DNA from 2 places in the Planococcus sp. PAMC 21323 genome. Region 2 is predicted to be linked to the other one. Evidence: a T-box and tRNA genes for the amino acid it is inferred to sense, from the RefSeq annotation. Region 2 holds a T-box; the other holds one or more tRNA genes.
What was found. A T-box is a leader RNA that pairs with one kind of tRNA and senses whether it is charged. The one in region 2 lies ahead of leuS (leucine--tRNA ligase), so its partner is inferred to be a tRNA-Leu.
Positions count from the first base shown of each region.

Region 1 (7,920 bases), 640 kb from region 2:
GGTAATATCCGGTTTTATCTGTACCGAAAAACAAAAGATGAAATTATTTACCCATTGCCGGTAATGGGCTATTTGTCAGGACGTCCGCAAAAGCTGCGTACTCAACTATACACATATATGGAGAACGATTTGTTTTTGATTCATTCTGATGGAGTGGATTTAAGAAATCCAAAATCCATGATGCGTAAAGCAACGGTGCCTGAACAATTATACAGTGATATATTAGAGTCGATTCAAACGGTTGACGACGCTACATTCATAACAGGAAGTCTTCTCAAATGAGAAGGCTTCTTTTTTATGTGTTAAAATGAGAAAGAATTGAAGGGGAGTGTCTAGATGGAAATGCAACAAATACATACATTAATCGCAAAAGAAGCGGACGTGCGAAAAGACCAAGTTGCGCAAGTTATCGCATTAATAGAAGATGGCAACACCGTACCTTTTATCGCGCGCTACAGAAAAGAAGCAACCGGCTCGTTAGATGAAGTTCAGATTAAGGCGATTGATGATCGATATACATACATTCAAAATTTAGAACAGCGAAAAATAGAAGTGATTCGTTCAATCACAGAACAAGAAAAACTAACAGAGGAACTAGAAAAGGCGATTAATGGAGCTACTGTTTTACAACGCCTAGAAGATTTATATCGACCATACAAACAAAAACGGCGCACAAAAGCAATTATCGCTAAAGAAAAAGGCTTGCAACCGTTAGCTGATTGGATGCTAGCACCTGGCGATGAAAAGTTAATGGAAAAAGCAGATACATTTGTCAATGAAGAAGAAGGGGTTACTTCTGCTGAAGAAGCCATTCAAGGCGCACAAGATATTTTAGCGGAATTATTTGCGGACGACCCGGATGTTCGAGAGAAAATTCGTTACATGACCCGAAAAAGCGGAACCATCGCTACAATAGCTAAAAAAAATCATGAAGACGAAAAACAAGTTTTTCAAATGTATTACGAATACGAAGAAGCAATCCAAAAAATTGTTCCGCATCGAATTTTAGCGATTAATCGTGGAGAAAAAGAAGATGTGCTAAAAGTTTCCGTTAATCCACCAGTTGATCGCATCGTTACGTTGATGAAAAATAATTGGATAAAGCAAACTCACTCAACGACAGAGGTGATAGCTGCAGCAATCGAAGATAGTTATAAGCGATTGATCCAGCCATCCGTCGAACGAGAAATTCGCGCCGAGTTGAGTGAGAAAGGTGAAACGCAAGCCATTCACATCTTCTCAGAAAACTTACGCAACCTTTTACTGCAGCCACCAATGAAAAACAAAATGGTTTTAGGGGTAGACCCAGCTTACCGAACAGGTTGCAAACTGGCAGTCATCGATGAGACCGGAAAACTTTTAGAGGTAGCAGTTATTTATCCACACCCACCAAAATCTGATCAAGCAGGCTCGAAAAAAATTATGGAGCGCTTAACGGCCAAGTACCCGATTGAAATCATGGCGATTGGTAACGGTACAGCATCTCGTGAAACTGAGCAATTTGTTGCGGACTTCTTATCGGAAACTTCGGCAAATATTTCTTATGTCATTGTCAACGAAGCAGGTGCTAGTGTTTATTCGGCGTCTGATATCGCGCGAGCTGAGTTCCCGGATTTAAAAGTTGAAGAACGAAGTGCGGCATCTATTGCACGTCGTTTGCAAGATCCGCTGTCTGAGCTGGTGAAGATTGACCCGAAAGCTGTAGGAGTTGGTCAATACCAGCACGATGTTTCTCAAAAGAAATTAGCAGACCAACTAACTTTTGTTGTAGAAACGGCTGTTAACCAAGTAGGAGTCAACGTTAACTCGGCCTCCGCTTCGTTATTGCATTATGTAGCAGGTTTAAGTAAAACTGTAGCTGAAAACGTAATTAAGGTAAGAGATGAGAATGGTCGCTTTACTTCACGCGCTCAGCTGAAAAAAATTCCGCGTCTAGGCGCGAAGACGTATGAACAAGCAATCGGATTTTTGCGGATTCCTGAAGGTAAGAATCCGTTAGACGCAACAGGTATTCATCCGGAGAGTTATGACATTGCAGAAAAACTCTTGAAACTAGTAGGGGAAGACAAAAAATCTGTTGGTAAAGTAGGTATCTCTGAAAAACTTGAAGCGCTCGAGCTATCCGAGTTAAGTGCAGAGTGGGGTGTCGGAGAAATAACCTTGAAAGATATTTTGGATGCGTTGAAAAAACCGTTCCGTGATCCGCGTGATGAATTTCCGCAGCCGCTATTGAAAAACGATATTTTGAAAATGGAAGACTTACTTCCGGGCATGGAAGTGCAAGGGACTGTTCGTAACGTAGTCGACTTTGGCGCGTTTATTGACATCGGAGTAAAGCAAGATGGCTTGGTCCATATCTCGAAACTGAAAAAAGGTTTTGTAAAGCATCCACTAGAGGTAGTTGCGGTAGGGGACATTGTCACTGCTTGGGTTGAAAAAGTAGAAAAAGATAAAGGACGCATTGCCTTAACGATGTTACAACCGGAAGAGCAAACCCTTTAACTTTAAGTATAGGGGAATTACTATGACGAACGAAGAACTAACAGAACTAATAAAAGAGATCTCGCTAGAAAATTTTTCTAAGCCATTTCGGCATGAAGGTATTTTCAATTCAAGATTGAGAACAACAGGGGGCAGGTATCTGTTGCGTTCTCATCATATTGAAATAAATCCAAGGTCTTATGAGAAATTTGGATATGTCGAATTGGAAGGGATTATTAAACACGAGCTTTGCCATTACCATCTTCATATAGAAGGAAGAGGATATAAGCATCGAGATCAAGATTTTAAAGAATTACTCCAGAAAACAGGATCACCTCGTTTTTGTTCATTGTTAGAAAACAAAACGAAGCAGCGCTCTATGAAGACTTATGTTTATCAATGTGTAATGTGCGAAACAAACTACAAGCGTAAGATTCGGATGAATACAGAACGCTACAGATGTGGTCGCTGCTCGGGAAAACTAGTAGCACAATAATAATTCAGCTGAAAAGGAGACAACCCACAACTGGTTTGTCTCCTTTTTTATTTGGGACTAGAGTGTAATTTTCTCTAAAGAAAAACAAAAGTAAAATTAAAACGAAAAAGGTATTGACGATTCTCTCAGACCTCTCTATAATAGAAAAAGTCGACAAGTAATTAAACATTATTCCGAAGTAGCTCAGTGGTAGAGCACCGCACTGTTAATGCGATGGTCGTAGGTTCGAGTCCTACCTTCGGAGCCATTTATGGCCCCTTGGTCAAGCGGTTAAGACACCGCCCTTTCACGGCGGTAACACGGGTTCGAATCCCGTAGGGGTCACCAACTTTTAAAAAACAATTAATCTGAAAAGTTATAGTTAGATAATAACTGTGGTACACTAATACATGAGTTAAACAACTATAAAAAAACGAATTATTGTTTTTTGAAAAAAATAATCTAATATTATTGTCGCGGGGTGGAGCAGTTCGGTAGCTCGTTGGGCTCATAACCCAAAGGTCGCAGGTTCAAATCCTGCCCCCGCAACCAAATGGTCCCGTGGTGTAGCGGTTAACATGCCTGCCTGTCACGCAGGAGATCGCCGGTTCGATCCCGGTCGGGACCGCCATTTATTGGGGTATAGCCAAGCGGTAAGGCAACGGGTTTTGATCCCGTCATGCCCTGGTTCGAATCCAGGTACCCCAGCCATTATTAATAAGCCGAAACGACAATGAATTAGAAATTCTAATTTCTCATTGACATTAAAGTGAAGATGCAGTATAATAGAATTTGTCTCTAAAATTAATTCAAGCGGTCGTGGCGGAATGGCAGACGCGCTAGGTTGAGGGCCTAGTGGGAGAAATCCCGTGGAAGTTCGACTCTTCTCGGCCGCACCATATAATCTCTAATGCGCCCGTAGCTCAATTGGATAGAGTACTTGACTACGAATCAAGCGGTTAGAGGTTCGAGTCCTCTCGGGCGCACCATAAATTTCTTCTTATAATAATGCGGGTGTAGTTTAGTGGTAAAACCTCAGCCTTCCAAGCTGATGATGAGGGTTCGATTCCCTTCACCCGCTCCATAATTTTAAATTAATAACTGAACCTTGAAAACTGAACAGCAAAACGTCAACAAATAGCAACGGTCGCGCAAAACGGCCCGCGCAAAACTTACTGATCAGCTTACGCAGATCAAAGCGAATCGTGCGTCTTCGGACGGCGATACGCCAGCAGTATTGAGCAATCAACACTACTCTATAATGGAGAGTTTGATCCTGGCTCAGGACGAACGCTGGCGGCGTGCCTAATACATGCAAGTCGAGCGGAACATTGGGAGCTTGCTCCCAATGTTTAGCGGCGGACGGGTGAGTAACACGTGGGCAACCTGCCCTGCAGATCGGGATAACTCCGGGAAACCGGTGCTAATACCGAATAGTTTGCGGCCTCTCCTGAGGCTGCACGGAAAGACGGTTTCGGCTGTCACTGCAGGATGGGCCCGCGGCGCATTAGCTAGTTGGTGGGGTAATGGCCTACCAAGGCGACGATGCGTAGCCGACCTGAGAGGGTGATCGGCCACACTGGGACTGAGACACGGCCCAGACTCCTACGGGAGGCAGCAGTAGGGAATCTTCCGCAATGGACGAAAGTCTGACGGAGCAACGCCGCGTGAGTGACGAAGGTTTTCGGATCGTAAAACTCTGTTGTGAGGGAAGAACAAGTACCAAGTAACTACTGGTACCTTGACGGTACCTCACCAGAAAGCCACGGCTAACTACGTGCCAGCAGCCGCGGTAATACGTAGGTGGCAAGCGTTGTCCGGAATTATTGGGCGTAAAGCGCGCGCAGGCGGTTCTTTAAGTCTGATGTGAAAGCCCACGGCTCAACCGTGGAGGGTCATTGGAAACTGGAGAACTTGAGTGCAGAAGAGGAAAGTGGAATTCCATGTGTAGCGGTGAAATGCGTAGAGATGTGGAGGAACACCAGTGGCGAAGGCGACTTTCTGGTCTGTAACTGACGCTGAGGCGCGAAAGCGTGGGGAGCAAACAGGATTAGATACCCTGGTAGTCCACGCCGTAAACGATGAGTGCTAAGTGTTAGGGGGTTTCCGCCCCTTAGTGCTGCAGCTAACGCATTAAGCACTCCGCCTGGGGAGTACGGCCGCAAGGCTGAAACTCAAAGGAATTGACGGGGGCCCGCACAAGCGGTGGAGCATGTGGTTTAATTCGAAGCAACGCGAAGAACCTTACCAGGTCTTGACATCCCACTGCCCGGTGTAGAGATACACTTTTCCCTTCGGGGACAGTGGTGACAGGTGGTGCATGGTTGTCGTCAGCTCGTGTCGTGAGATGTTGGGTTAAGTCCCGCAACGAGCGCAACCCTTGATCTTAGTTGCCAGCATTCAGTTGGGCACTCTAAGGTGACTGCCGGTGACAAACCGGAGGAAGGTGGGGATGACGTCAAATCATCATGCCCCTTATGACCTGGGCTACACACGTGCTACAATGGACGGTACAAAGGGTTGCCAACCCGCGAGGGGGAGCCAATCCCATAAAACCGTTCTCAGTTCGGATTGTAGGCTGCAACTCGCCTGCATGAAGCCGGAATCGCTAGTAATCGTGGATCAGCATGCCACGGTGAATACGTTCCCGGGCCTTGTACACACCGCCCGTCACACCACGAGAGTTTGTAACACCCGAAGTCGGTGAGGTAACCCTTGTGGAGCCAGCCGCCGAAGGTGGGACAGATGATTGGGGTGAAGTCGTAACAAGGTAGCCGTATCGGAAGGTGCGGCTGGATCACCTCCTTTCTAAGGATAAATTCGGAACCGAGTTTTCTCGGGGTTGACGTTTTGCGTTCAGTTTTGAAGGTTCACCTTCAGGCGGCAACGCCTTTTTTTGTGACTTTCAAACTTGTTCTTTGAAAACTGGATAAAACGACATTGAAACAAATGCAAGAAATTCAAGTACGCGTGACCATTGGTCACAACTTTTTAATTAACCATTGGTTAAGTTAGAAAGGGCGCACGGTGGATGCCTTGGCACTAGGAGCCGAAGAAGGACGGCACTAACACCGATATGCTTCGGGGAGCTGTAAGTGAGCGATGATCCGGAGATTTCCGAATGGGGGAACCCACTACCTTTAATCGGGTAGTATCCATGTGTGAATCTATAGCACATGAGAAGGCAGACCCAGGGAACTGAAACATCTAAGTACCTGGAGGAAGAGAAAGCAAATGCGATTCCCTGAGTAGCGGCGAGCGAAACGGGATCAGCCCAAACCAAGAGGCTTGCCTCTTGGGGTTGTAGGACACTCTATACGGAGTTACAAAAGGTAGGATTAGGCGAAGCGACCTGGAACGGTCCGCCACAGCGGGTAACAGCCCCGTAGCCGAAAACCCTACCCCTCCAGAGTGGATCCTGAGTACGGCGGAACACGTGAAATTCCGTCGGAATCTGGGAGGACCATCTCCCAAGGCTAAATACTTCCTAGTGACCGATAGTGAACCAGTACCGTGAGGGAAAGGTGAAAAGCACCCCGGAAGGGGAGTGAAATAGATCCTGAAACCGTGTGCCTACAAGTAGTCAAAGCCCGTTAATGGGTGATGGCGTGCCTTTTGTAGAATGAACCGGCGAGTTACGATTACATGCAAGGTTAAGCTGAGAAGGCGGAGCCGCAGCGAAAGCGAGTCTGAATAGGGCGACAGAGTATGTAGTTGTAGACCCGAAACCAGGTGATCTACCCATGTCCAGGGTGAAGGTAAGGTAACACTTACTGGAGGCCCGAACCCACGCACGTTGAAAAGTGCGGGGATGAGGTGTGGGTAGCGGAGAAATTCCAATCGAACCTGGAGATAGCTGGTTCTCTCCGAAATAGCTTTAGGGCTAGCCTCAAGATAGAGAATCCTGGAGGTAGAGCACTGTTTGGACTAGGGGCCCATCCCGGGTTACCGAATTCAGACAAACTCCGAATGCCAGTGATTTATGCTTGGGAGTCAGACTGCGAGTGATAAGATCCGTAGTCAAGAGGGAAACAGCCCAGACCACCAGCTAAGGTCCCCAAATATCCGTTAAGTGGAAAAGGATGTGGCGTTGCTTAGACAACCAGGATGTTGGCTTAGAAGCAGCCATCATTTAAAGAGTGCGTAATAGCTCACTGGTCGAGTGACACTGCGCCGAAAATGTACCGGGGCTAAACGGATTACCGAAGCTGTGGATGGATCTCGTAAGAGATCCGTGGTAGGAGAGCGTTCTAAGGGCGTAGAAGTCAGACCGGAAGGACTGGTGGAGCGCTTAGAAGTGAGAATGCCGGTATGAGTAACGAAAGACGGGTGAGAATCCCGTCCACCGAATGCCTAAGGTTTCCTGAGGAAGGCTCGTCCGCTCAGGGTTAGTCGGGACCTAAGTCGAGGCCGATAGGCGTAGACGATGGACAACAGGTTGATATTCCTGTACCACCTCCCCGCCGTTTGAGCAATGGGGGGACGCAGAAGGATAAGGAGAGCGTGCCGTTGGTTGTGCACGTCCAAGCAGTGAGGCGTGGAATGAGGCAAATCCCATTCCTGATACGTTGAGCTGTGATGGCAAGAGGGTTTACCCTTAGAGTCCCTGATTTCACACTGCCAAGAAAAGCCTCTAGCGAGGCGGGAGGTGCCCGTACCGCAAACCGACACAGGTAGGCGAGAAGAGAATTCTAAGGTGAGCGAGTGAACTCTCGTTAAGGAACTCGGCAAAATGACCCCGTAACTTCGGGAGAAGGGGTGCTCTGGTAGGGTGAATAGCCCGAGAGAGCCGCAGTGAATAGGCCCAGGCGACTGTTTAGCAAAAACACAGGTCTCTGCAAAACCGTAAGGTGACGTATAGGGGCTGACGCCTGCCCGGTGCTGGAAGGTTAAGAGGAGTGCTTAGCGCAAGCGAAGGTGCGAATTGAAGCCCCAGTAAACGGCGGCCGTAACTATAACGGTCC
Region 1 covers NZ_CP009129.1:420,021-427,940, forward strand. The annotation lists gene PLANO_RS02225 (PP2C family serine/threonine-protein phosphatase) at 1-282, shown strand, start outside; gene PLANO_RS02230 (Tex family protein) at 337-2,502, shown strand; gene PLANO_RS02235 (SprT family protein) at 2,525-2,977, shown strand; tRNA gene PLANO_RS02240 (tRNA-Asn) at 3,150-3,224, shown strand; tRNA gene PLANO_RS02245 (tRNA-Glu) at 3,230-3,304, shown strand; tRNA gene PLANO_RS02250 (tRNA-Met) at 3,432-3,508, shown strand; tRNA gene PLANO_RS02255 (tRNA-Asp) at 3,512-3,587, shown strand; tRNA gene PLANO_RS02260 (tRNA-Gln) at 3,593-3,667, shown strand; tRNA gene PLANO_RS02265 (tRNA-Leu) at 3,770-3,855, shown strand; tRNA gene PLANO_RS02270 (tRNA-Arg) at 3,869-3,945, shown strand; tRNA gene PLANO_RS02275 (tRNA-Gly) at 3,967-4,040, shown strand; rRNA gene PLANO_RS02280 (16S ribosomal RNA) at 4,215-5,764, shown strand; rRNA gene PLANO_RS02285 (23S ribosomal RNA) at 5,961-7,920, shown strand, end outside.
Region 1: it encodes a tRNA-Leu, which carries the amino acid that the T-box ahead of leuS (leucine--tRNA ligase) is inferred to sense. The anticodon was not compared.

Region 2 (7,920 bases):
CTTTTCTCCTACCATGCTATAAAACGGAATGATATAAATAACTCCAAGAATTTTCGACAAAAATAAACCTAATGTTAAGATGGCTGTACCTTTAACTAATGACGACATTTTACACTTCCTGACTTGTTCATAATAAAAAGCAATCTACACGATAGTTTACACCTATAGATGAAATTACTCAACGTGTTTCGCTGCATCGTGTATACTAAAAAGAAAACGAAAGCGAGTTCTTATATTATGTATGACGTTATAATCGTAGGCGGAGGTTCCTCCGGCCTAATGGCATCTATTGCCGCAGCTTCGAATAGCCAAAAAGTATTATTGATTGAAAAAGGAAAAAAGTTAGGAAAAAAACTACTGATATCTGGTGGTGGGCGCTGCAACGTAACGAATCGGTTACCACTTGATGAAATTGTAAAGCATATTCCAGGGAATGGCCGTTTTCTTCATAGCCCTTTTTCTGTATTCAATAACGAAGACATTATTTCCTTTTTTGAAGGACTTGGTGTTGCGTTAAAAGAAGAAGACCACGGTCGCATGTTTCCAGTTTCAAACCGCGCACAAGATGTAGCAGATGCCATGTTTAAAGAAATGGAACGACTCAATGTCACCATTTTACTGGATTCACCTGTTAAAAAATTATTGATGACTGACGAAAAAGTGACTGGTGTTCGTCTTCATACCGGTGAAGAATACACGGCTAAAGCAATTGTTGTAGCCGTTGGAGGTAAAGCCGTACCACAAACTGGCTCTACTGGTGACGGTTATCCGTGGGCAGAAAAAGCAGGTCACTTGGTGACAGAGCTTTACCCAACAGAAGTGCCGCTCTTGTCTAAAGAACCTTTCATCGTTGGCCGCGAGCTTCAAGGTTTAGCATTACGTGATGCAGCAGTAACGGTATTAAACAAAAAGGGCAAAGTACTTGTCACGCATCAAATGGATATGCTATTCACTCATTTTGGGCTGAGCGGTCCAGCAGTTTTACGCTGTAGCCAATACGTCGTCAAAGAAATGAAGAAAAATGGCGGTCAACCGGTGGAAATGCGGATTAATACTTTACCAGATGAAAATGCAGAATCTGCTTTTCAGTTGCTAAACAAAATGATGAAAGACGAACCAAAAAAATCGTTGAAGAACGTTTGGAAAAGCTTAGCGCAAGAGCGTTGGTTGCTGTTTCTCATGACGCGTGCAGAAATCGATCCACTTCTGACTGGTGCAGAAGTGCCAAGTGATAAAGTACGCGCCATGGCTCAGCAGTTAACGGCGTTTACGATGTTTGTTAACGGTACGCAATCGATTGAAAAAGCATTTGTTACGGGTGGCGGTGTGTCGATCAAAGAAATCGAACCCAAAACGATGGCATCGAAAAAGAAACCTGGATTGTATTTCTGCGGTGAAATTTTAGATATTCACGGCTACACAGGCGGATACAACATCACGTCTGCATTCGTTACAGGAAACGTAGCCGGACAAAGCGCAGCTCGATTTGCGAAAGAACATCAAGTCGCATCACAAAATTGAGTTCTTGCGTGAAGGGGTAGCTAATACTAAAGCGCTATTCACTTAACTTAACAATGCAAAAGAGGCAAGCTGGAAATTTCCCCAGCTTGCCTCTTTTTTTGAAATGCTCCCGGAAGGTTTTGCATTTTCATGTCTACTTTTTTAGCCTACTACGATGTTGACTAATTTCCCTGGAATAACAATTACTTTGCGAACTTCTTTGCCTTCAGTTGCTTTTTGAACATTGTCGTCAGCAAGCGCTGCTGTTTCCAACTCTTCTTTTGTGCTGTCTTTTGCAATTGCTAGCTTTGTTTTTACTTTGCCATTTACTTGAACTACAACTTGAATAACGTCATCGATCATTTTCGACTCATCAAATTTTGGCCAATTTTCATAAGTAACCGAACCTTCGTGACCCAACTTCTCCCATAGCTCTTCTGCTACGTGAGGTGCAATTGGAGACAATAGTTTCACAAAACCTTCTACGTATTCTTTTGGAATAGAATCGACTTTATAGCCTTCGTTAATAAAGACCATCATTTGTGAAATAGCTGTGTTAAAGCGCAACCCTTCAAAATCATCTGTTACTTTTTTAACCGTTTGGTGATAGACTTTTTCCAGTTTACCGTCATTTGCATCCGTAATTTTCGCACTCAATTGCTCTTCGTCCATCAACAAGCGCCAAATACGGTCTAGGAATCGACGCGAGCCATCTAAGCCATTAGTTGACCATGCAATGGATGCTTCAAGTGGTCCCATAAACATTTCGTACATACGTAATGTATCAGCACCGTGGCTTTCGATAATTTGGTCGGGGTTCACGACATTGCCTTTTGATTTCGACATTTTCTCGTTTCCTTCGCCCAGAATCATCCCTTGGTTAAATAGCTTTTGGAAAGGTTCTTTTGTCGATACCACACCGATATCGTAAAGCACTTTATGCCAGAAACGTGCATATAGTAGGTGAAGTACTGCATGCTCTGCACCGCCGATATAAACATCAACTGGCAACCAGCGTTTCAATAATTCTGGGTCTGCCAACATTTCATCGTTGGTTGGATCGATAAAGCGCAAATAATACCAGCAGCTTCCTGCCCATTGCGGCATCGTATTGGTTTCGCGGCGGCCTTTCATTCCTGTTTCAGGATGAACGACATTTACCCAATCCGTAATATTGGCAAGAGGTGATTCGCCTGTTCCGCTTGGCTTAATATCTGTCGTTACTGGCAACATTAATGGCAAGTCTTTTTCTTCGACAGGCGTCATTGTGCCATCTTCCCAGTGAATAATTGGGATTGGCTCGCCCCAGTAACGCTGACGACTAAACAACCAATCACGCAAACGGTACGTAATTTTCTTTTCGCCCACTTTTTTATCTACTAGCCAGTCAATCGCTCGTTCAATTGCTTCTTTTTTGTTCAATCCGTTTAAGAAGTCAGAATTGATCAATTCACCGTCTCCTGCATAAGCTTCTTCTTCAATATTACCGCCTGATACGACTTCAACAATCGGCAAATCAAACTGCTTCGCAAATTCATAGTCACGCTCATCGTGAGCTGGAACGGCCATGATTGCGCCTGTTCCATAAGTTGCCAATACATAATCAGCAATCCAAACCGGCATTTTTTCACCACTTGCTGGATTTATTGCATATGCGCCTGTGAAAACACCTGATTTGTCTTTTGCCAAATCTGTACGTTCCAAATCACTTTTCGTTTTAACGTCGTCAATGTATTTTTCAACAGCAGCTTTTTGATCCGCTGTAGTAATCGCAGCTACCAATTTATGTTCAGGAGCAAGCACCGCGTAAGTTGCGCCAAAAATCGTGTCTGGACGTGTTGTAAACGCACGGAAAGAATGTTCTGTGTCTGCGACTTGGAATTCTAATTCAGCACCTTCTGATTTTCCGATCCAGTTGCGTTGCATGTCTTTTAAGCTTTCAGGCCAATCCAAGTCGTCCAAATCTTCAAGTAAACGGTCAGCATAATTTGTAATACGCAATACCCATTGGCGCATAGGACGACGTTCAACCGGATGACCACCGCGTTCTGATTTGCCATCGATTACTTCTTCGTTCGCCAAAACAGTTCCAAGTGCTGGGCACCAGTTAACCGCTACCTCATCAACATAAGCCAATCCTTTATTATACAATTGGATAAAAATCCATTGCGTCCATTTATAATAAGACGGATCTGTTGTGCTAATTTCACGGTCCCAGTCATATGAAAATCCAAGTTCTTGAATTTGACGCTTAAACGTTTCAATATTTTTAGCCGTAAATTCTGCTGGATCATTTCCAGTATCAAGTGCATATTGCTCTGCAGGTAGACCAAAAGCGTCCCACCCCATTGGATGTAACACGTTATAACCTTGCATACGTTTAACACGGCTTAAAATGTCTGTCGCTGTATAGCCTTCTGGGTGTCCAACGTGAAGTCCAGCACCTGATGGATACGGAAACATATCCAATGCATAAAACTTCGGTTTAGACGGGTCGTCTATCAGTTTAAAGGTTTTGTTGTCTTGCCAATATTTCTGCCACTTTTTCTCGACTAGTTTGTGATTGAATGTCATTTCCGATTCCTCCTCAAAATAAAAAAATCCCGCCCCTCAAAAAATAAGGGACGGGATTTTCCCGCGGTACCACCCAAATTAGCGACTGCTCGCTCAACTTGACTCCTTAACGCGGAAAACGGTGTATCTTACTTAGTTTCACATACACTGACTCCAAGGTGAGTTCGGTTGCGCATTTTACCGGCTTGCACCAAACGCCGGCTCTCTGTGGAAAATACACAAACTACTAGTCCTCTTCGCTGTCATTAACTATTGTCTCTATTTTAGACGAGTCGCTGTTTTTTGGCAATAGCCTATGAGACTTTAACGTTTTCTGTGTTTAGCGGTGCATCTGTTGAATCGATTATATCTTGAACCGTAAAGCCATCAAAGACTTCTGACAAAACCAATCCGGCGTCTGTCACTTCAATTACTGCACGTTCTGTAATGATTTTATTGACGACGCCTTTACCTGTTAGCGGCAAATCACATTGCTTTTTAATTTTGGCAGAACCGTCTTTTGATACATGGTCCATAATAACAATTACTTTTTTCGCACCGTGCACTAAATCCATTGCGCCGCCCATGCCTTTAATCATTTTCCCTGGAATCATCCAGTTCGCTAAGTCGCCGTTTTCAGCAACTTCCATACCACCCAAAATTGCCACATCAATATGACCACCGCGAATCATCGCGAACGATTCAGCACTCGTGAAGAAAGCAGAACCAGGGATTGTTGTAACTGTTTCTTTGCCTGCATTGATCAAATCTGGGTCGACATTTTCTTCTGTTGGATATGGTCCAATTCCTAAAAGTCCATTTTCTGATTGAAGAACGACACTTTTATTGTCGGAGATGAAATTCGCTACAAGTGTCGGCATTCCGATTCCTAAGTTTACGTAATCGCCATCGTTAATTTCTTTTTCAGCTCGTTTTGCAATGCGTTCTCTGACTAATTGTTTATCCAAGATTTTCTCCACCCTTTCCTAAACAGTGCGTGTTGTAAGACGTTCAATGCGCTTTTCTTGATCTGCTTGAAGCAATCCTTGTACATAAATGCTTGGCGTTTGAACGTGATTTGGATTAATGTCGCCAATTTCTACAATCTCTTCTACTTCTGCAATGGTAATTTTTCCAGCTGCTGCTGCAAGCGGGTTAAAGTTTTGTGCTGTTTTGTTATACACCAGATTACCCATTTTATCGGCTTTATGTGCTCTTATTAATGCAAAGTCAGCGCGTAACGCGTGTTCTAGTACATATTCTTTACCATCAAATTCACGAACTTCTTTGCCTTCTGCAACTGTTGTCCCTACGCCAGCTGGTGTAAAGAAAGCCGGAATTCCCGCTCCACCTGCGCGCATTTTTTCAGCTAATGTTCCTTGTGGTGTCAATTCAACTTCGATTTCGCCCGATAACACTTGGCGTTCGAACTCTTTGTTTTCACCTACATAAGAACCAATCATTTTTTTTATTTGTTTGTTTTTCAATAACAGGCCAAGACCCCATTCGTCTACACCACAGTTATTGGAAATGACGGTCAGATCGGTTACCCCTTTATCAACTAGTGCTAAAATAAGCTGTTCAGGTATTCCTACTAACCCAAATCCGCCCACCATAATTGTGGCACCGTCTTGAATTTGTTCGACTGCTTCTTTTGCAGAACTATAAATCGGTTTCATTCCATTATGCCTCCTCTGACTCATCCACTTAAATTCATTAGTAAAACGCTTCCATTTCAATTTAAACAAACTATTGCTCTAAACGCAATATTCATAAAAATACATAGCCTCTTTAGTAGGCATTGTTCCTAGTTTTATCGTCATGCTACAATAGCTGTTGAGGAGTTGTTTCAATTGAATAAAGAGTTTCCTTTTTCATCTGATGGAAAACGTTATTATACATGGAATCGCCATTTGCGCGATCATTTTGGTTTTAAGGTGATGAAAATCGCGTTAGATGCCGGATTTGATTGTCCGAACCGGGACGGGACAGTGGCACACGGTGGCTGTACATTTTGCAGTGTCGCAGGGTCTGGTGATTTTGCTGGAGATCGTGTTGACTCGATTCCTGAGCAATTTGATAAAGTCAAAGAAAAAATGCATCGTAAATGGAAAGATGCTAAATACATGGCGTACTTCCAGGCTTATACTAATACACATGCGCCGTTACCCGTGATTAAAGAAAAGTTTGAAGCGGCACTTGAGCAAGAAAATGTTATCGGCTTAAGCATTGCGACTCGCCCCGATTGTTTGCCTGACGATGTTGTGGACTACTTAGCCGAATTAAATGAACGTACGTATTTATGGGTCGAACTTGGGTTGCAAACCGTTCATGAACGGACCGCTCTGTTAGTCAATCGTGCGCATGATTTTGAAGCATATGTTGAAGGCGTGACAAAATTACGCAAACGTGGCATTCGTGTATGTACACATATTATCAACGGTTTGCCACTTGAAGACCGAGACATGATGATGGAAACTGCTCGTGAAGTGGCAAAACTAGATGTTCAAGGCATTAAAATTCACTTGTTGCATTTATTAAAAGGCACCCCTATGGTCAAACAATACGAAAAAGGCATGGTCGAGTTTCTAGAAAAACAAGAGTATATTAATTTAGTAGCCGATCAATTAGAAGTGCTACCACCCGAAATGGTGGTGCAACGCATTACAGGTGATGGTCCGATAGATTTAATGATTGGGCCCATGTGGAGTGCGAACAAATGGGATGTCTTGAACGGCATTGATGCAGAACTCGCACGACGTGGAAGCTGGCAAGGGAAATTAGCTACGGGAAGTGTAACTTCATGACGATACAACGAGTATTACCTTTCACAAAATCTTTGCTTGAACAAGCAGTCAATTCTGGAGACGTAGTAATTGATGGCACGGCCGGCAACGGACATGACACACACTTCCTCGCAGGTTTAACAGGGGCTAACGGAAAGGTTTTTGCTTTTGATATTCAAGAAGAAGCAATTAACGCGACTCGACAGCGAGTCCAAGAATTTGACCACGTCGAACTGATTCACGATAGCCATGCCAAAATCAATGACTATGTGTCACAACCCATAGCAGCAGCTATTTTTAACCTTGGCTATTTACCAAAAGGCGATCACAGCATCATCACGAAATCAAAAAGTACACTCGCTGCTCTCGAACAATGCTTAGATTTATTGAAAATAAAAGGTCTGTTACTAGTTGTCGTATACAGTGGACACGAAGGTGGCAGCGAAGAACGTGATGCTGTCATGAAATTTGTTTCCTCGTTACCACAAAAAACCTTTGATGTGCTAAAATACGAATTTATCAACCAACAACATTCTCCACCATTTTTATTGGCAATTGAGAAGAAACAGGAACGCATATAAAAAACGCAGAAAAGAGAACATCTCTTTTCTGCGTTTTTATCTTTAATTTTTCACTTTTTCTTTTTCAGGTGGATTTGCTAGTAATGCTGCCACAATACCTAAGAGCGGGAAAATCATAATTGCCCACAACACTTCTTTATAGCCACCAAAAAAATCGTAAAATAAACCAAATGGTAACGGACCTAAAGCAGAACCAACGACCATAAAGGCCATCGAAATGCCGGTAATGCTGCCAAGATATTGCCGACCAAAATAATTTGGCCAAATCACACTAAGAGTTACCCGTTCAATGCCCAACATAAAGCCCCAAACAATTGCAAAAAGAATAGCTCCTGAAAATATATCTGCTTCTTTTAGTAAAAAAATAGATGCAATCTCCCCAGCAAAAACAAAAGCTAACATCCACTGTACGCGTATTTTATCTAGCAAGTAACCTGCTAGAAACGTTACCGGAAAACCGATAATCGCCATTAAACTTAAGACAGTAGCTGCTGTTTCAG
Region 2 covers NZ_CP009129.1:1,064,944-1,072,863, reverse strand. The annotation lists gene PLANO_RS05470 (putative polysaccharide biosynthesis protein) at 1-108, opposite strand, end outside; gene PLANO_RS05465 (BaiN/RdsA family NAD(P)/FAD-dependent oxidoreductase) at 238-1,521, shown strand; gene leuS (leucine--tRNA ligase) at 1,663-4,074, opposite strand; T-box leader at 4,118-4,323, opposite strand; gene PLANO_RS05455 (3-oxoacid CoA-transferase subunit B) at 4,368-5,021, opposite strand; gene PLANO_RS05450 (CoA transferase subunit A) at 5,040-5,732, opposite strand; gene PLANO_RS05445 (tRNA modification radical SAM protein MnmL/YtqA) at 5,907-6,860, shown strand; gene PLANO_RS05440 (tRNA 5-(aminomethyl)-2-thiouridylate-methyltransferase MnmM) at 6,857-7,420, shown strand; gene PLANO_RS05435 (MFS transporter) at 7,463-7,920, opposite strand, start outside.